DNA from 3 places in the Streptomyces sp. NPDC034085 genome. Region 2 is predicted to be linked to each of the others. Evidence: riboswitches for the same ligand, from Rfam matches in the RefSeq annotation. Region 2 holds a riboswitch; each other region holds the start of a gene.

What was found. Region 2 has a riboswitch for cyclic di-AMP ahead of ACZ501_RS25020 (M23 family metallopeptidase). Riboswitches for the same ligand answer to the same signal wherever they lie in the genome.
Region 1: another riboswitch for cyclic di-AMP. It lies ahead of ACZ501_RS33325 (transglycosylase family protein); the one in region 2 lies ahead of ACZ501_RS25020 (M23 family metallopeptidase).
Region 3: another riboswitch for cyclic di-AMP. It lies ahead of ACZ501_RS24465 (M23 family metallopeptidase); the one in region 2 lies ahead of ACZ501_RS25020 (M23 family metallopeptidase).

Annotation. Positions count from the first base shown of each region.
Region 1 is NZ_JBVISL010000016.1:22,154-28,300, forward strand. It holds gene ACZ501_RS33305 (nucleoside triphosphate pyrophosphohydrolase) at 1-567, shown strand, start outside; gene ACZ501_RS33310 (globin domain-containing protein) at 614-1,816, opposite strand; gene ACZ501_RS33315 (cytochrome P450 family protein) at 1,864-3,213, shown strand; gene ACZ501_RS33320 (transglycosylase family protein) at 3,328-4,401, shown strand; cyclic di-AMP (ydaO/yuaA leader) riboswitch at 4,676-4,848, shown strand; gene ACZ501_RS33325 (transglycosylase family protein) at 4,851-5,585, shown strand; gene eno (phosphopyruvate hydratase) at 5,871-6,147, shown strand, end outside.
Region 2 is NZ_JBVISL010000008.1:14,086-20,232, forward strand. It holds gene ACZ501_RS25005 (oxygenase MpaB family protein) at 1-158, shown strand, start outside; gene ACZ501_RS25010 (MBL fold metallo-hydrolase) at 218-1,447, opposite strand; gene ACZ501_RS25015 (SGNH/GDSL hydrolase family protein) at 1,604-2,389, opposite strand; gene ACZ501_RS25020 (M23 family metallopeptidase) at 2,553-3,569, opposite strand; cyclic di-AMP (ydaO/yuaA leader) riboswitch at 3,574-3,739, opposite strand; gene ACZ501_RS25025 (tyrosine-protein phosphatase) at 4,055-4,873, shown strand; gene ACZ501_RS25030 (aspartate aminotransferase family protein) at 4,950-6,147, opposite strand, start outside.
Region 3 is NZ_JBVISL010000007.1:269,355-275,501, reverse strand. It holds gene ACZ501_RS24480 (DNA gyrase/topoisomerase IV subunit A) at 1-251, opposite strand, end outside; gene ACZ501_RS24475 (M16 family metallopeptidase) at 480-1,832, shown strand; gene ACZ501_RS24470 (M16 family metallopeptidase) at 1,853-3,220, shown strand; cyclic di-AMP (ydaO/yuaA leader) riboswitch at 3,485-3,644, shown strand; gene ACZ501_RS24465 (M23 family metallopeptidase) at 3,657-4,460, shown strand; gene ACZ501_RS24460 (GntR family transcriptional regulator) at 4,626-5,291, shown strand; gene ACZ501_RS24455 (HPr family phosphocarrier protein) at 5,541-5,822, opposite strand; gene ACZ501_RS24450 (bifunctional acetate--CoA ligase family protein/GNAT family N-acetyltransferase) at 6,032-6,147, shown strand, end outside.

The sequences.
Region 1 (6,147 bases), on a different contig from region 2:
TACGCCCTCGAGGAGGCGTACGAGCTGGTCGAGGCGATCGAGGACGGAGACCGCGACGCCCTGCGCGAGGAGCTCGGCGACGTCCTGCTCCAGGTGGTCTTCCACGCGCGCATCGCCGAGGAGGGCGGCGCGGTGGAGGGCGGCGCGGCGGAGGGCGGCGGCGAGGAGGAGCAGACGCGGCCGTTCTCCATCGACGACGTCGCCGGCGACCTGGTGGACAAGCTGGTCCGCCGCCACCCGCACGTGTTCGGGGACGCCACGGCCGACTCCCCGGAGGACGTCAAGGCCCACTGGCTGGCCACCAAGGCGGTCGAGAAGCAGCGGGAGTCGGTCACCGACGGGATCCCGCTGGGCCAGCCCGCACTGGCGCTCGCGGCCAAGCTCGCCGGCCGGGCCCGCACGGGCGCGGTGGCGGTGGAGCTGCCCCGGGGCGAGGGCATCGGGTACGAGCTGCTGGAGCTGGCGGCGCGCGCCGAGGCGGCGGGGACCGACCCCGAGACGGCGCTGCGCGCGGCGGCCCGCGTCTACCGGGACGCGATCCGGGCGGCCGAGGGCGTCGGCGCGTAGCCGCTCGGCGGGCCGTACGGGCGGGCGTTCGGGGCGCGTCCGGGGCTCAGTACGCGCCCGGCGCACGCCCCGACGGGTTGTGCCAGTGCGGGGACGGGCGGTCGAGGAACCACTCGCCGAAGCCCAGCGGCCGGGGGCGCAGGGAGCCGGAGACGGGGACCGCGTCGTGGAAGAGCCGGTCGGGACGGGCTCCGAGCTCCTCCAGGAGGCGGACGGTCTCCTCGATGAACGGCGCCGGCCCGCTGAGGTGGACGTCCTGCTCCCGCCACAGGGCCCGGTTGCCGAGCGCGGTCGTCAGCCGGGCGGTGGCCTCGTCGCGGTGCTGCCCGGGGGCCGGGGTGATGTAGGTGACGCCGAGCCATCCGCAGGCTGCGGCGTGCGCGTCGATCAGGGGCCGGTCGTAGAGGTGCGCGGCGTCCCGCGCGACGACGAAGAGCCGTACGTCCTGATCGGGAGGGTGCTGTACGAGTTCCTCCACCAGGGCCCGCACGGGCGCCCAGCCGGTGCCGGCGGCGATGAGGGTGAGGGGCCGGTCCTCGCGGCGCAGGGTCAGCCGCCCGCCTGGCGCGCCGAGCCGCAGCACCTCGCCGGGCAGGACGTCGCGCACCAGGGCGGTGCTGAGCCGCCCGCCCTCGATCCGGCTGACGTGCAGGTCGACGGTGCCGTCGGGGCGGGGTGCGTTGCCGAGGGAGTACGTGCGCCACGTGGCCGGGACGCGGTCGCAGCTCACGCTCACGTACTGGCCGGGCCGGTAGGGGAGCGGGATGCGCGGCGCGAGGGTCAGGACGCCGATGTCCTCGCCGTACTGGAGGTGGCGCACCACCTCGGCGTCCCACCAGGGGGGTTCTCCGCTCGCGGCGGCGCCGGCCGTCATCGCGTCGGCGATGACCTGGTAGGCCTCGCACCAGGCCTTCTCCGTGGCCGGCGTCCAGGCCTCGCCGCAGGCCTGGGCGAGGGCCGCGAGCAGGCTGGCGCCGACGGCCGCGTAGTGCTCGGGGCCGACGAGGAACTTGCGGTGGTCGCGCCCGAGGTCGCGCAGGTAGGGGAGGAGGGTCTCGCTCTCCAGGTGGGTGACGACATGGGTGAGCGCGGCGAAGAGCCGGTCGCGCTGGCGTTCCATGTCCTCGGCGGAGGCCGGGAAGAGGTCGCGGAGCCCGGGGTTGTGCCAGAACAGGTGGGAGTAGAAGTACTTGACGGCGTGTTCGGCCCGTCTCTCCACCACCGCGAAACTGCTCTTCAAGATCCTCACGTCCACAGGACCGAAAGTAGGAATGTCACAGAACCTGGCGTCAAGTGATGTCCGATCTACGGACAGCCGCGACGAACCGGCCAAATGGGATGGCCGGTGGCGAGCCGGGATACCGTCGACGGGTGCACGATCAGAGCCCCGCCGACCCGGCCGACCCGTCCCGCCCCCCGGGGCCGACGCTCTTCGACTGGGAGTTCGCGACCGACCCCTACCCCGCCTACGCCTGGCTGCGCGAGCACGCGCCGGTACACCGCACCCGGCTCCCCAGCGGGGTCGAGGCCTGGCTGGTGACCCGGTACGCCGACGCCCGCCAGGCCCTCGCCGACCAGCGCCTCAGCAAGAACCCGGCGCACCACGCGGGGCCGGCGCACGCCAAGGGCAAGACCGGGATCCCGGGGGAGCGCAAGGCGGAGCTGATGACGCACCTGCTGAACATCGACCCGCCGGACCACACCCGGCTGCGGCGGCTGGTGTCGAAGGCCTTCACCCCGCGCCGCGTCGCCGAGTTCGCCCCGCGCGTGCAGGAGCTGACCGACCACCTCATCGGCCGGTTCGAAGGGAGGGGGGAGGCGGACCTCATCCACGAGTTCGCCTTTCCGCTCCCCATCTACGCCATCTGCGAGATGCTCGGCGTACCGCGCGAGGACCAGGACGACTTCCGCGACTGGGCCGGGATGATGATCCGGCACGGCGGCGGTCCGCGCGGCGGCGTCGCCCGCTCCGTGAAGCAGATGCGCGCCTACCTCGGGGAACTCATCCACCGCAAGCGGGACGATCTGGGCAATGACCTCATCTCCGACCTGATCCGGGCCAGCGACCACGGCGACCACCTGACCGAGGCCGAAGCCACGGCGATGGCCTTCATCCTGCTCTTCGCCGGCTTCGAGACGACCGTGAACCTCATCGGCAACGGCGTCCACTCCCTCTTCGTGAACCCGGACCAGCGCGAACGCCTCCAGGCCTCCCTCGCGGCCGGGGAGAGCGGCCTGCTGGAGACCGGCGTCGAGGAACTGCTGCGCTACGACGGCCCCGTGGAGCTCGCCACCTGGCGGTACGCCACCCGGCCGCTGACCCTCGGCGGTCAGGCGATCGCCGTCGGGGACCCCGTGCTCGTGGTCCTCGCGGCGGCCGACCGCGACCCGGAGCGGTTCGCCGAACCGGACACCCTGGACCTCTCCCGGAGTGACAATCAGCACCTCGGATACGGCCACGGGATCCACTACTGCCTCGGCGCTCCGCTCGCCCGGCTCGAAGGACAGACGGCGCTCGGGACTTTGCTGAAGCGTCTGCCGGATCTGGAACTCGCCGTTCCCCCCACGGACCTGCGCTGGCGCGGCGGTCTCATCATGCGGGGCCTGCGCACCCTCCCCGTCCGCTTCACACCCCGAAACGGCTGAGGGCCGAGCGAAGCCGAGCTGACTGCGAGTCAGTCCACTGCCGAACTTGTGACATCCGTTCGAAGGCGGCTAGGTTCTGCCGTTACCCCGCCGTTATGCGAAAGGTGCAGCCTCATGCTTCCCGGGAACGGCCGCCACAGACGCCCCCGCCAGGTACCCGCGATCGTCGTCACCGCAGGAGTCACCGGCTCCGCGCTGGCCCTGCCGCTGCTCGCCGCCACCGGCGCGAACGCGGCCGACACCGCCACGTGGGACAAGGTCGCCGACTGCGAGAGCGGCGGCACCTGGAGCGCGAACTCGGGCAGCGGTGCCTACGGAGGGCTCCAGTTCACGCTGGAGCAGTGGAAGAACGCGGGCGGACTCGCGTACGCCGAGCGGCCGGACCTCGCCAGCCGCTCGCAGCAGATAGCGGTGGCCGAGCGGGTGCTGGCCTCCCAGGGACCCCAGGCATGGCCGCTGTGCTCCGCCTCGGCCGGGCTGACCCAGCAGGGGCCCAAGGCCGAGGTGGACCCGGGCGACAACAAGAACCCCGGGCCGGTCGCGCCCACCCCGACCCGGCCGGACGACTCGGTGCCCGTCACCGGCAAGGGCAAGCCCTCCACGGACTTCGGTGCCCCGACCCCGCCGCCCGGCACGCCGTCCACCGGCCCGAGCGGACTGCCGGACTACCCGCTGGGACCCTCCAGCGGACTTCCCGTCATGCCCGAGCCGGACCTGACGGCGCCGCCCTCCGCGCCCATGACGCCGCCGGCCACCCCGGGCACGCCCACCGCCCCGGGCACCCCGACCGCCCCCGGCACGCCCACCGCCCCCGGCACCCCGGCCACCCCGGGCACGCCGACCGCCCCGGCGGACCCGACGGCCCCCGCCACCCCGGGCGTCACGCCCACCGCCCCGGCCACTCCGGGCGCCTCGCCGGCCGGCGCCCCGGGCGCCGAGGCGGGCGACGGCTCGGGCAAGCACCGCGGCCCGGCGGCACTGGAGCTGCCGGCGGCCCCTGGCACGGCGTCAGCCGCCGCCGCGGAGCCCACGTACACGGTGAAGCCGGGCGACAGCCTCGCGGCCATCGCGGACGCCAACGGGCTCAAGGGCGGCTGGAATGCCCTCTACCAGGCCAACGAGCAGGTCATCGGGCAGGACGCGGACCTCATCAAGCCCGGCCAGAACCTGGATCTAACCAAGAAATAGGGGCAGTTCGGACACCCTTTAAGGGTTGAATGTCCACTATCGGCAAATGAGACATGCATCTCTTCCGGTCAACTGGCGTGTCTCGTTCCGGAACTTCCGCAAACCCGGCTCTCACCTGCGCAAACGCGCTCCAGTGGAAGGCAAGTAGGCCGGTTTCTCCCCAAAATCACACGTTGAACATCGGGGAGAGACCTGTCTACCTTCTGAACCGCTCGCCACCGCGGGCTCCTTCGACCGCATCGCCGAATCCTGCCGGCGGACGGAGGGAACAGTCGTCGCGCAAGCGCCGAAGGCAGGAGCGGGGGAACCAAGGTAGGCGCCGGGAACGGCCGTCGAGAGACGGCCCGCGTACCGGCTAGGGGTGAAGACACGCGCCGCGCCGCGTGACCGGGCAACTCATCCGCCCGAACCCGACAGCTCACCTCGAAGGCGTCGGTGAGGAGAAATCCATGCTGCTTTCCGGCAAGGGCAAGCACCGCCGCGGCTCCAAGGCCGTCCGCATCGTCACGCTCGCCGGTGTCGCCGGTGTCGCCGTCGCGGCCCCGCTGATGGCCGCGGGCACCGCCAGCGCCGCCACCGCGTCCGAGTGGGACAAGGTCGCCGCCTGCGAGTCCGGCGGCAACTGGTCCATCAACACCGGCAACGGCTACTACGGCGGCCTGCAGTTCTCGTCCTCGACGTGGGCCGCGTACGGCGGCAAGGCGTACGCCGCGCAGGCCAACCAGGCCAGCAAGTCCCAGCAGATAGCGATCGCCGAGAAGGTCCTCAAGGGCCAGGGCAAGGGCGCCTGGCCGCACTGCGGCGTCGGCCTGTCCAACTCCTCGTACAGCGGCGGCGGCTCGGCCTCCAAGCCGGCCCCGGCCAAGCCCGCCCCGGCCAAGCCGGCCCCCGCCAAGCCCGCTCCGGCCAAGCCGGCCCCGGCCAAGCCCGCGAAGCCGGCCACCCCGGACCTCGAGACCAAGGGCACCAAGGGCACCTCCCCGGTGACCAAGCCGTCCGCCCCGAAGTCCCAGACCCCGCAGACCGGCAACGGTTCGTACGTGGTCCAGGAGGGCGACACCCTGGGCACCATCGCCCAGGCCAACGGCGTCAAGGGCGGCTGGGAGAAGCTCTTCGAGCTGAACAAGGACACCGTCCCCGACGCCGACCTGATCTTCCCGGGCCAGAAGCTGAAGCTCGCCTGAATCCCGGCGTAACACCTCGCACCACCCCCGCCGCCCGGCGCGCGTACCCCGCGCGCCGGGCGGCGGCATGTCGTGCGCGCCCCGCCTCCTGCCGGGCCGTCACGGCCCCCGGAGCGTCAGGAACCAAGGGCCGTATGTCCCGGAAGGCGGGTATTCGGCACCTTTTTCGTCCCAGGACCCGGGCGGTCGGGCAGCCCACTGCCCCGAGCCGGTTAGGCTCTAGTCGGCAAGGGCCGTCCCACGGTCCACCGCCACCGCACACCCAGCGTCACATCCCAGAAGGAGATGCTCGTGCCGTCCATCGACGTCGTCGTAGCCCGGGAAATCCTGGACTCCCGAGGCAACCCCACGGTCGAGGTCGAGGTGGGCCTCGACGACGGCAGCACCGGCCGTGCTGCCGTTCCGTCCGGCGCCTCCACCGGTGCCTTCGAGGCCATCGAGCTCCGTGACGGCGACCCCAGCCGTTACTTCGGCAAGGGTGTCGAGAAGGCCGTCCTCGCCGTCATCGAGCAGATCGGCCCGGAGCTCGTCGGCTACGACGCCACCGAGCAGCGCCTGATCG
Region 2 (6,147 bases):
CCGTGGAGCTCCTGCCGCCCTGGGCGAGGGCGGCCGTCCGGCCCGGCCCGGCGCACGTGGTCGCGTGGATCCCGGCCCCGGCGGCCCGCGCCGGGGGTCATGCCGTGACCTGGGCGCTGCGCTGGGCGCTGCCGCCGGCGCCGGGCCGGTCCGGATGACGTCGGCCACGGCCCGCTCCCGCGGTGGCGGGGGGCGGGCCGTGGCAGCGGCGGGGACGTCAGCGTTCGCGCGCCAGGTCGAGGTCGTCCTGGAGGAGGGCGGGCGCGGGGGCTCCGTCGGGGGCGGCGGAGCGGGCCGGGCCCGCCGCCGCTGCCGGGGCGGTCACGTCGGCGGCCCGGACGGCGGCCGTGAAGGGCCGCCACCAGGGTGCGGCCGGGGCATCGGGCGCGCCGGGCTCGAAGGGCTGGCCCGGGATCGGCAGGGCCACGGCCGCGCCGGCCGCGCCGGCGGCGGCGAGGGTCCCCTCGCCGGGCTCCTCCCACGGGTGCGGGGCCAGGTTGAAGGTGCCCCAGTGGATCGGCAGCATCGTGCCGTGCGGGACACCGCCCTGGAGGTCGAGGTGGGCCCGCATGCCCTCCTCGGGGGTCATGTGGATGTCGGGCCAGTACTCCGAGTAGGCGCCGATCTGGATCATCGTGGCGTCGAAGGGCCCGTGCCGGCCACCGATCTCCTCGAAGCCGGGGAAGTAGCCGGTGTCCCCGCTGTGGTAGATCCGGTGTTCCCCGCCGGCGACGACCCAGGAGGCCCACAGGGTGAACTGCTGGTTGCGCAGGCCGCGTCCGCAGAAGTGGCGGGCGGGGGTGGCCGTGAGGGTGAGCCCGGCGACCTCGGTGGCCTCGTTCCAGTCGAGCTCGCGCAGCCGGTCCGCCGGGACGCCCCAGCGCTCGAGGTGCGCGCCGACGCCCAGCGGGACGGCGAAGACCGTGTCCGTGCCGGCCAGGGCCTTGATCGTGGGGAGGTCGAGGTGGTCGTAGTGGTCGTGGGAGATCACGACGACGTCGACGTCGCCCAGCGAGGCCAGCGGCACCGGGACGGGGTGGAGCCGCTTGGGCCCGGCGAAGGGGAAGGGGGAGCACCGCTCGCCCCACACGGGGTCGAAGAGCACCCGGCGGCCGTCGATCTCCGCGAGCACGCTGGAGTGGCCCATCCAGGTCAGGCGCAGTCCGCTCACGGGCGGCTTGGCCAGCTCGGCGAGGGTGGTCGGGTAGACGGGGATCGGCGCGCCGGGACCGCGCCGGACCCGCTGCTCCTTCTGGAAGTAGGTCCTGGCGAACTCCGCCATCGATCCGGAAGGCCTGGTCCGGGCCCCGACCGGGTTCTGGAAGACGCCGTCGGCGAAGTTCGGCGAGCGCAGGATCCGCTCCAGCCGTGCGCCGGAGGGGTCCGCGCCGAAGGCTTCGGGCCGCAGGGCGCGCAGCCGGGGACGCAGGGGTCGGGAGCCGGTCAAGGCGCCTCCTGGGAAGGTGCAGGATGAGGTGGGACGGTCGTACGACTACGACCATCCCAACGCACACCGGCCCCCCATGATTCCGCAGCGCGGGGTCCGCCTTGCCGTGGGCGCCGGCGGGCCGGCGCGGCGCCGCCGCAGCCGGCCCCTCCCCCGCTACAGCGGCAGCAGGTCCGGGCGCTTGGCCTCGACGTGGTCGCCGGAGGACTCCCCGCGCAGCCGGCGGCCGATCCAGGGCACGAGGTGTTCGCGGGCCCACTGGATGTTGTCCCGGGTCACGTCCACCGACCCGCGCGGCGGGACCGGCGGCCAGGGCTGGTCCGGGTCGGTCGGCACCGCGTAGCCCAGCACCTGCGCGGCGCGCAGGGCGACGCGGGTGTGCCCCTCGGGCGAGAGGTGCAGCCGGTCGCCGTCCCAGGCCCGCCGGTCCTGTACGGACTTGAGGGACCACAGGTCGAGGACGGGGCACCCGTACCGGTCGGCGATGGAGCGGACGTGCGCGCTGTACGTCGCGACCTTGCCCCGCAGGTGTTTGAGGACGGGCACGCCCCGGGTGTCGAAACCGGTCGTGACCATCACGAGCCCGACGGACCGGGTGAGGTCGGCCACGGCCGCCTCGAACCGCTCCGCCACGTCGTCCGGGTCGCTGCCGGGACGGATGATGTCGTTGCCCCCCGCGCAGAAGGTGACGAGGTCGGGTGCGAGTTCCCTGGCCCTCGGGACCTGCTCGGCCACGATCTGGTCGAGAAGTTTCCCCCGCACGGCCAGATTCGCGTAGCGGAAGTCGTGTTCTTCGCGCTGATCGGCCAGGAGTACGGCGAGCCGGTCCGCCCAGCCGAGATATGAATCCCCGGATCCCGGGTCCCCCACGCCCTCGGTGAAGCTGTCCCCGATCGCCGCGTACGAGCCGATGGTCTTGAGTGTCGTCTTCGTCGCTGCCACGGGACGACATCCTTCACCTTGGCAACCAACCTACGCCAACGTAATGAGGGGTTGACGGACCGTGATCTATACCACGCGGGGGATAAGGAATAAGTACGCGTGGGGCCGGGACCCCCCTCGGGTCCCGGCCCCACGCGCGTCACGGTGCCGACGGCGGGTGCCGTCAGATGCTCACGCCCTTGGAGCGGAGGTAGCCGAGCGGGTCGATGTCGGAGCCGTAGGACGGGCCCGTACGGATCTCGAAGTGCAGGTGCGGGCCGGTCACGTTGCCGGTCGCGCCGGAGAGGCCGATGCGCTGGCCGCCGGTGACGCTCTGGCCCGCCGAGACGGACAGCGAGGAGAGGTGGCCGTACTGGGAGTACCTGCCGTCGGCGTGCCTGATGACGACCTCGTTGCCGTAGGCGCCGCCCCAGCCTGCGGAGACCACGGTGCCCGCACCGACGGCCTTGACCGTGGTGCCGGTGCTCGCGATGAAGTCGACGCCGGTGTGGTAGCCGGAGGACCACATGGCACCGCTCGCCCGGTACTGCGTGGAGATGCCGCCGCCGACGGGGGCGGTGAACCCGGAGGAGGTGGCGGGCGCTGCGGGCGCCGGGGCCTTCTCGCTCTTTGCCGCGGCGCCGGAGCCCTGGGCGGCCGGGCTGCCGTACGTCCGGCCGGCCTTGCCGCCGGAGCCCTTGGCGGACGCCCCGCCGGAGCCCTTCGCGGCCGGGGCCGCGTCGGCCGTGTCCTCGGAGGCGGCCGGAGCATCGCTCGAGGATTCCTCGGCCGGGGCCGCAGGAGCCTTCGGGGCGGGAGCCTGGGCCTGGCCGACGCCGCCGAGGGTGAGCTTCAGGCCGGGGTGGATGAGGGAGGGGTCCTCGCCGACGGCCTCGCGGTTGTCGGCGTACAGCCTCTCCCAGCCGCCGTCCAGGTGGCGCTCGGCGGCGATCTTCGAGAGGTAGTCGCCCGGCACCACCGTGTAGACGGCGGACGCGGCGGCGGGCGCGGCGGTCAGCGCCTGGGGGGCCTGCGCGTGGTGCGCGGGGGCGGTCTTCGCGGGCACGGCCGCCGGGGCGGCGTGGGCGCCGGCGGCACCCATCAGCGGGAGCGCGAGGGCCGCCCCGCCGGTTCCGGCCACGGCGAAACCGCGGGATATCGAACTGGACTTCGGACGGCGGTGCTTACCCTTTGCGGGCATGGCGAATTCCTCTCCGGCGCCTGCGAGGTGAGCTGTCGGGTTCGGACTGGAGATGTCCGGCCATACGTGCGGAGCACGGTTTCGGCTTCACCCCGAGCTGCACCGGACATGCTCCGGAGCAGCGGCCTACCTGGTTCCCCCGCTCCTGCCGCGCGCGGTGGTCGGGTGCGGTCCCCGGGCGGCGGCAGGATTAGGCGGTCCACCCGGATCGATCGCGAAGGTAATCGAGGCGGGCGCCGGGCAACAAGCCACGAATTCTCTGACGGAATCGCAGATATGGGGGATCAATGGAATTACGGTCACCCTGCGTCCATTCCGCACCCTCAACAACCGCTCCCACGAGGGAATTCGATTCCCGTGATCAGGCACGCACGGTCACCGTATGATCTGGCTCACGGGGCATGGCCCGATCTCGCCTCCACCTATGGCAAGTTGCTCCCAACCGGACCAATTCGGACACCCCAGGACCACGCGGAGGAGTACACGTGACCCAGCAGATACCCCAGCCCCTTCCGGCCGCCCCCGAGCCCGGTGCGCAGCTGACCGGAGTGCGCAACTTCCGTGACGTGGGCGGGCTGCCGACCGCGGACGGACGAAGGGTCAGGCCGGGACGACTGTTTCGAAGCGGACATCTCGCGCATGCCACCGAAACCGATACAGAGTTCCTCGCGTCGCTGGGCCTGCACACCGTCTTCGACTTCCGCAACGCGGTCGACCAGGCTCTGGAGGGCCCGGACGTCGAACTGCCGGGCGTGCTGAACGTGAACATCCCGCTGACGGACCCCGCCGACGGCCGGGAGTTCTGGACGATGGTCCGCGAAGGCGACCTCGAACAGCTCCGCGGCCTGCTGGGCGGGGGCAGGGGGGCCGCCCGCATGGCGGAGTCGTACCGCACGATCATCCGCACCCGCACCGCCGAGCACGGCCGCGTCCTGCACGCCCTGGCCGAGGACAGCGTCCCGGCGCTGATGCACTGCGCGGCGGGCAAGGACCGGGCGGGGCTGTCGATCGCGGTGACGCTGCTCGCGCTGGGCGTGGAGCGCGAGGCCATCGTGGCGGACTACCTGGAGTCGAACGCCCCGCACAACCGCTACCGGGTGCGCCGCGGCACCGACACGCCCGAGGCCCGCGCCCCCGAGGTGACGGAGCTGCTGGCCCCGCTGTTCGACGCCCGCGCGGAGTACCTGCTTGCGGCCTTCGCGACCATCGACGAGCTGTGGGGCGGGGCGGACCGCTACCTCGCGGAGGGGCTCGGGCTCGCCCCCGCCTCCCTCGGCCTGCTGCGGGACCGGCTCCTGGACTGACCCGCCGGAAAGAGGGCCGGCGGGGACCGGATACGCCCCCGCCGGCCGCCGGACAGCCGGCCCGGCGGTCGTCGGCTCAGCGGTTGCCGACCGCCTGCTTCACCAGCGTCCTGCCGAAGTCCCACATGAGCCCGCCCCCGCCGTGCGCCTCGTCCATGACCTCCCGGAAGGCCCCGACGAAACGCTCCACGTCCGCCTCGTCCACGACGAGCGGCGGGATGAGCTTGATGACCTCCAGGTGGTCCCCGGAGACCTGGGTGAGGATCCGGTGTTTGCGCAGCAGCGGCACCACGACCATCTGGGCGAACAGCCCCTTGCGGGCCGCCTGGAGCACCGCCCAGCGGCTGCGCAGGCCGAGCGAGGAGGGCTTGCCGAACTCGATGCCGATCATCAGCCCGCGCCCGCGCACCTCGTGCAGCAGCTCGTACTCGTCCACGAGCGCCGCGAGCCGCCCGCGCAGCAGGTCGCCCATCGCCCGGGCGTTGGCGACCAGCTGCTCGTCGTCCATGACGGAGAGCACCGCCAGCCCGGCCGCCATCGCCTGCGCGTTGGAGCCGAAGCTGGCGGAGTGCACCAGCACCCGGTCCATGGACGAGTACACCTTCTGGAAGATCCAGTCCTTGCCCAGGGTCGCGCCGACGGGCACGTAGCCGCCGGAGAGGGCCTTGGCCACGCACACCAGGTCCGGCTCCACGCCCGGCTCGTGCTGGTACGCGTAGAAGTCCCCGGTACGTCCGAGGCCCGTCTGCACCTCGTCGGCGATCAGGAGCGCCTTGTGCCGGTGCAGCAGCTCCTGCGCGGCGCGCAGGAAGCCGGGCGGGGCGGCATGCACGCCCTTGCCCTGGACCGGTTCGACCACGAAGGCGGCCACGTCCCCGCGCGCGAGCTCGCGCTCGAGCGCGGCCAGGTCCCCGAGCGCGATCTTCGTGTCGGGGAGCAGCGGGGCGAAGCCGTCGCGGAAGCCGCCTTCGCCGTTGACCGACAGCGAGCCCGTGGTCAGCCCGTGGAAGGCGTGGTCGCAGTAGAGGACCCTGGGCCGCCCGGTGGCGTACCGGGCGAACTTCAGGGCGGTCTCCACGGCCTCGGTGCCGCTGTTGCCGAAGAAGACCCGGTCGAGGTGGGGGCTGTACGACAGCAGCTTCTCGGCCAGCAGCCCGGGCAGCGGCTGGCAGTCGAAGCGGGTCAGGTCGGCGAGCTGGGCGTCCAGGACGTCGTGCAGGGCCCGGCGTACGACGGGGTGGTGCCGGCCCAGGCCCATCACCCCGAACCCGGCG
Region 3 (6,147 bases), on a different contig from region 2:
ATCACCTCGCCGACGACGCGGGCGCACTTGACGTACCCCCGGTCGGGCCGCAGGCCCATCTCGTTCATCTGGTAGACGATGCGCCGGTGCACCGGCTTCATCCCGTCGCGGGCGTCGGGCAGGGCGCGGGAGTAGATCACCGAGTACGCGTACTCGAGGAAGGAGCCCTGCATTTCGTCGACGACGTCGATGTCGAGGATCTTCTCCTCGAAATCCTCCGGCGGCGGGGTCTTCGTGCTGCGGCGGGCCATCGCTGCGCGGCTCCTTAACCAAGGTTCGGGGTGTACTGGGTGGATCTGGCGTGGTTGACGCGGACCATTGTGGCCCGAGGCACCGACAACGCCGACTCCGACCCCGGGGGTCCCCCCGTACGGAGTGCGGGGGAGTGACCCGGGAACTTATCCGGCCGTCGGCGCGCTTGCATACAGTGGCAGGTCTGACAGAAATCTCTGCATCGCGATCGAAGGGACCACATGCCCATGGGTCACACGGCCACAGCTCAGGCCGGCTCCGGCGGCCTGACAGCGACCGAGCACCGGCTGGCCAACGGCCTGCGCGTGGTGCTGTCCGAGGACCACCTCACTCCGGTCGCCGCCGTCTGCCTCTGGTACGACGTCGGCTCCCGCCACGAAGTCAAGGGGCGGACCGGTCTGGCTCACCTCTTCGAGCACCTGATGTTCCAGGGTTCGGCGAGCGTACCGGGCAACGGCCACTTCGAGCTCGTCCAGGGGGCCGGAGGCTCGCTGAACGGCACCACCAGCTTCGAGCGCACCAACTACTTCGAGACGATGCCGGCGCACCAGCTGGAACTCGCCCTGTGGCTGGAGGCGGACCGCATGGGCTCGCTGCTGGCCGCCCTGGACGACGAGTCCATGGAGAACCAGCGCGACGTGGTCAAGAACGAGCGCCGCCAGCGCTACGACAACGTCCCGTACGGCACCGCCTTCGAGCGGCTGACCGCCCTCGCCTACCCCGAGGGCCACCCGTACCACCACACCCCGATCGGCTCGATGGCCGACCTGGACGCCGCCTCCCTGGAGGACGCGCGCCACTTCTTCCGTACGTACTACGCGCCCAACAACGCCGTGCTGTCGGTCGTGGGCGACATCGACCCCGAGCGGACCCTCGCCTGGATCGAGAAGTACTTCGGCACCATCCCGGCGCACGACGGCAAGCAGCCGCCCCGCGACGGCACGCTCCCCGACACCATGGGCGGGCAGCTGCGCGAGGAGATCGTCGAGGAGGTCCCGGCCCGCGCGCTGATGGCCGCCTACCGGCTGCCGCACGACGGCACCCGCGAGTGCGACGCCGCCGACGTGGCGCTGACCGTGCTGGGCGGCGGCGAGTCCTCCCGGCTGCACAACCGCCTGGTACGCCGCGACCAGACGGCCGTGGCGGCCGGTTTCGGCATGCTGCGCCTGGCCGGCGCGCCCTCGCTGGGCTGGCTGGACGTCAAGACCTCCAGCGGCGTCGAGGTGCCCGCCATCGAGGCGGCCGTCGACGAGGAGCTCGCCCGGTTCGCCGCCGAGGGCCCGACGGCGGAGGAGATGGAGCGCGCCCAGGCACAGCTGGAGCGCGAATGGCTGGACCGGCTGAGCACGGTGGCCGGCCGCGCCGACGAACTGTGCCGCTTCGCGGTCCTGTTCGGCGACCCGCAGCTCGCGCTGACCGCCGTCCAGCGGGTGCTGGACGTCACCGCCGAGGAGGTGCAGGCCGTGGCCGCGGCCCGGCTGCGCCCCGACAACCGCGCGGTACTGGTCTACGAGCCGCTGGCCGGCGCCGAGGCCCACGAGACCGAGCAGCACGACGAGAACGAGGGGGCGGAGCAGTGAGCGACACCGCAGCCGTCACGATGACCTTCCACCCGCGGCCGCAGGCCGGCGAGGCGAAGCCGTGGGCCTTCCCGGCCCCCGAGCGCTCCACGCTCCCCAACGGCCTGACCCTGCTGCGCTGCCACCGCCCCGGCCAGCAGGTGGTGGCGGTCGAGGTCAACCTCGCGGCACCGCTGGACGCCGAGCCCGAGGGCCTCGACGGGGTCGCCACGATCATGGCCCGCGCCCTGTCGGAGGGCACCGACAAGCACTCCGCCGAGGAGTTCGCCGCGGAGCTGGAGCGCTGCGGCGCCACGCTGGACGCCCACGCGGACCACCCGGGCCTGCGGGTCTCCCTGGAGGTCCCGGCCTCCCGCCTGCCCAAGGCGCTCGGACTGCTCGCCGAGGCGCTGAGCGCCCCCGCCTTCGCCGACAGCGAGGTCGACCGCCTGGTGCGCAACCGGCTCGACGAGATCCCGCACGAGCTGGCCAACCCCCAGCGCCGCGCCGCCAAGGAGCTCTCCAAGGAGCTGTTCCCGGCGTCGCTGCGGATGTCCCGCCCGCGCCAGGGCACCGAGGAGACGGTCGCGCGGATCGACTCCGCCGCCGTACGCGCCTTCTACGAGGCCCACGTACGCCCCTCCACCGCCACCGTGGTGGTCGTCGGCGACCTGACCGGCACCGACCTGGACGCCCTGCTGGCGGACACCCTGGGCACCTGGACCGGCAACACCGCCGCGCCCCGCCCCGTGCAGCCGGTGACGGCCGACGACACGGGCCGCGTGGTCATCGTGGACCGGCCGGGCGCCGTCCAGACGCAGCTGCTGATCGGCCGGATCGGGCCGGACCGGCACGACATTGTCTGGGCCCCGCAGGTGCTCGGCACGTACTGCCTCGGCGGCACCCTCACCTCCCGCCTGGACAAGGTGCTGCGCGAGGAGAAGGGCTACACCTACGGCGTGCGGGCCTTCGGGCAGGTGCTGCGCTCGACCGCCGACGGCAAGGGCGCCTCGATGCTCGCCATCAGCGGTTCGGTGGACACCCCCAACACCGGTCCGGCGCTGCAGGACCTGTGGCAGGTGCTGCGGACCCTCGCGGAGGGCGGACTGACCGACGCCGAGCGGGACGTGGCGGTGCAGAACCTGGTGGGTGTGGCTCCGCTGAAGTTCGAGACGGCCGCCTCGGTCGCCGGGACGCTCGCCGACCAGGTGGAGCAGGAGCTGCCGGACGACTACCAGGCGCGGCTGTACGCGCGGCTGGCCGAAACCGGTACCGCCGAGGCCACTTCGGCGGTCGTGAACGCCTTCCCGGTGGACCGCCTGGTCACGATCCTGGTGGGTGACGCGGCGCAGATCGAGGAGCCCGTCCTGGCCCTCGGGATCGGTGAGGTCACCGTCGTCTCCAACTGAGCGGCGCGACCGTCCCCGGCCGGGCGGCGCGACCGTCCCCAACTGCACGTCGAGGGACCCGAGACGGACCGGTGACGAGTCCGTTTCCGGGGGGCTCCGGTGGAACATCCACCGGAGCCCCCTTTGTCCGTTTAGTGGCGTCGTTGCTCGTATGCGGTGTGGCGTACGCAACAAAAGCGCGCGTGTGTTTGGCGATTGACTGATGATCCGCCTAGCGTCGGCCGTGCTGTTCGTCAGTTGAACCCGCCGCACCCCCGCGGCACCGGACAGCGATCGCCGAGTCCCCGTCAGGCGCGAGCCTGGGGAGCCGGGGACCCACATGAGTCCCTGGGGTGAATCGGACCCCCTCGCAAGAGGAGGCCCGTAGGAGACCTTCCTGCTCCGAACCCGTCAGCTAACCCGGTAGGCGAGAGGGAAGGAAAGGATCACCCCCTTCATGGCGTTTGGCAGTCGTGCCGCCGGTTCTGGTAAGCACCGTGGTTCCAGCCGTCTGAGCCGCAAGACCGCCGGCTACGCCGGCATCGCCGCCCTCGCCACCACGGGCGTGGTCGGCACCCTGGCCGCTCCGGCCTTCGCGGCGGACCACCACAACGCCCCGTCCATGGAGGACACCGGCCAGAACGCGGTCGTCGTCGCCGACGGCCTGCAGGACGACATCGAGGTCCAGGCCGAGTCCCAGCAGCGCGCCGCCGAGGCCGTCGCCGCCCAGGCCCAGGCCGAGGCCGAGGCGAAGACGCGTGCCGCCGAGGCCAAGCGCGCCGCCGAGGCCAAGGAGAAGGCCGAGCGCGAGGCCGCCGAGAAGGCCGCCCGCGAGGAGGCCCGCAAGCGCCTCAACACCTTCGTGGCCCCCGTCGACGGCTCCTACGTCAGCACCCAGTACGGCGCGGGCGGCGGCATGTGGTCCTCCGGCAGCCACACGGGCATCGACTTCCACGCCGACGAGGGCAGCATCGTCCACGCGGTGGGCGCGGGCACCGTCGTCGAGGCCGGCTGGGGCGGCGCCTACGGCAACAACGTCGTGATCCGCCACAACGACGGCACCTACACCCAGTACGGCCACCTGCTCTCGCTGAGCGTCTCCGCCGGCGAGACGGTCACCCCCGGCCAGCAGATCGGCCTGTCGGGCTCCACGGGCAACTCCAGCGGCCCGCACCTGCACTTCGAGGCCCGCACCGGCGCCACGTACGGCACGGACATCAACCCGCTGACGTACCTGCGCAACCACGGCGTCGGGATCTGACCCGCAGCACGCTCCACCGAAGAAGGCCCCGGCTCACCGAGCCGGGGCCTTCTTCGTCGTGCCGCCGTCCGGATTGCAGGCCCTCTTCGGGAATTGCCGTGTGGTGCAATAGAGTCGCAGCACGGCCACGATAAACCGAAAAACGAAACCAGCGGAGGTCCGGCCTTGCGTATTCCGGCGCACGCGGTGTGCACAGCGATCCGCGACGATATTGTCTCCGGATTCTTCGGGCCGGGCAGCCGGCTGACCGAGGAGGTGCTCGCCCGCCGCTACGGGGTTTCCCGCGTCCCGGTCCGCGAGGCGCTGCGCACCCTGGAGTCCGAGGGCTTCGTCACCACCCGCCGGCACGCGGGCGCCTGCGTCGCCGAGCCGACCGAGCAGGAGGCCGCCGACCTCCTGGAGCTGCGCGTGCTGCTGGAGCCGCTCGCCGCCTCGCGCGCCGCCCGGCGCCGCACGGACGGCCACCTGAAGGTGCTGCGCGGACTGGTCAGGCTGGGACGGGAAGGGGCCAGGCGGGGGCAGGGGGAGGATCTGCGGGCCCTGGGCGGCTGGTTCCACGAGACCCTGGCCCAGGCCTCGGGCAGCCCGGGGCTGATCGCCCTGCTGACCCAGACGCGTCACAAGATCGCCTGGATGTTCGCGGTCGGGGCGCCGGTGCAGCCCGTGGAGTGCTGGGCCGAGCACGGGGCGATCGTGGACGCCGTCGCGCGCGGCGACGCGGAGCGGGCCCGGGCCCTGACCGCGCTGCACGCGCAGCGGGCGGCGCAGGCGCACCGCCCGAGGGTGAGGAATCCGCAACCTGCCGTAAACACGGCGAGCGCTCCGCATTAACACACTCCGTATACAACGGAGCGATATCCGCCCGGTTCCGGCCGCAGGCGAATTCTCTGCCCTCTTGACCGCCGCCGTGGCCCGAATTCGCCGCGCGCAATTCCGGGACGACCCGGAAGGGCGGGAAAGGCCCTGGAATTCCAGCCGCCGTGCGGCCGGAAAACGCGGAAGCCGCAGTCCCCGTGGTGGCGGGGGCTGCGGCTTCCGTCGTACCGCGCGGGGCGGCGAGGGCCTACCGGACCCGAAGGGTCAGACGGTCTCGGGGAGTTCCTCGAGACCCTCGGCGACCAGCTTCGCGAGGCGGTCGAGCGCGACCTCGGCGCCCTCGGCGTCGGAGGCCAGGACGATCTCCTCGCCGCCCTGGGCGCCCAGACCCAGGACAGCCAGCATCGAAGCGGCGTTGACGGGGTCGCCGCCCGCCTTCGCGATGGTCACCGGGACGCCGGAAGCGGTCGTCGCGCGGACGAAGATCGAGGCGGGACGAGCGTGCAGGCCCTCGGCCCAGCCGACGTTGACGCGGCGCTCTGCCATGGTGATGCCCTTCAGGTTCAACGGTTGTCTAGACCAGTCTCTCACGCCGTCCGGAATGCTCGCACCGGCCTTCGGCCCGCATCCACCGCCGTTCGGCCCTCCCCAGCTTGCACTGGTTTGCCCCGGCCCGCCGCATTCGCCGCGCGTAGGTCGGAGGGGCCGCCCGCCGCACCCGTCCACCCGGCCGGATCGCCCCTTAAGGTGACCCCATGACCACCGCGTCGGACCCCTCGTACCCGGCCCACTGGGAAGCGGACGTCGTGCTGCGCGACGGCGGCACCGCCCGCATCCGCCCCATCACCACCGAGGACGCGGGCCGGCTGGT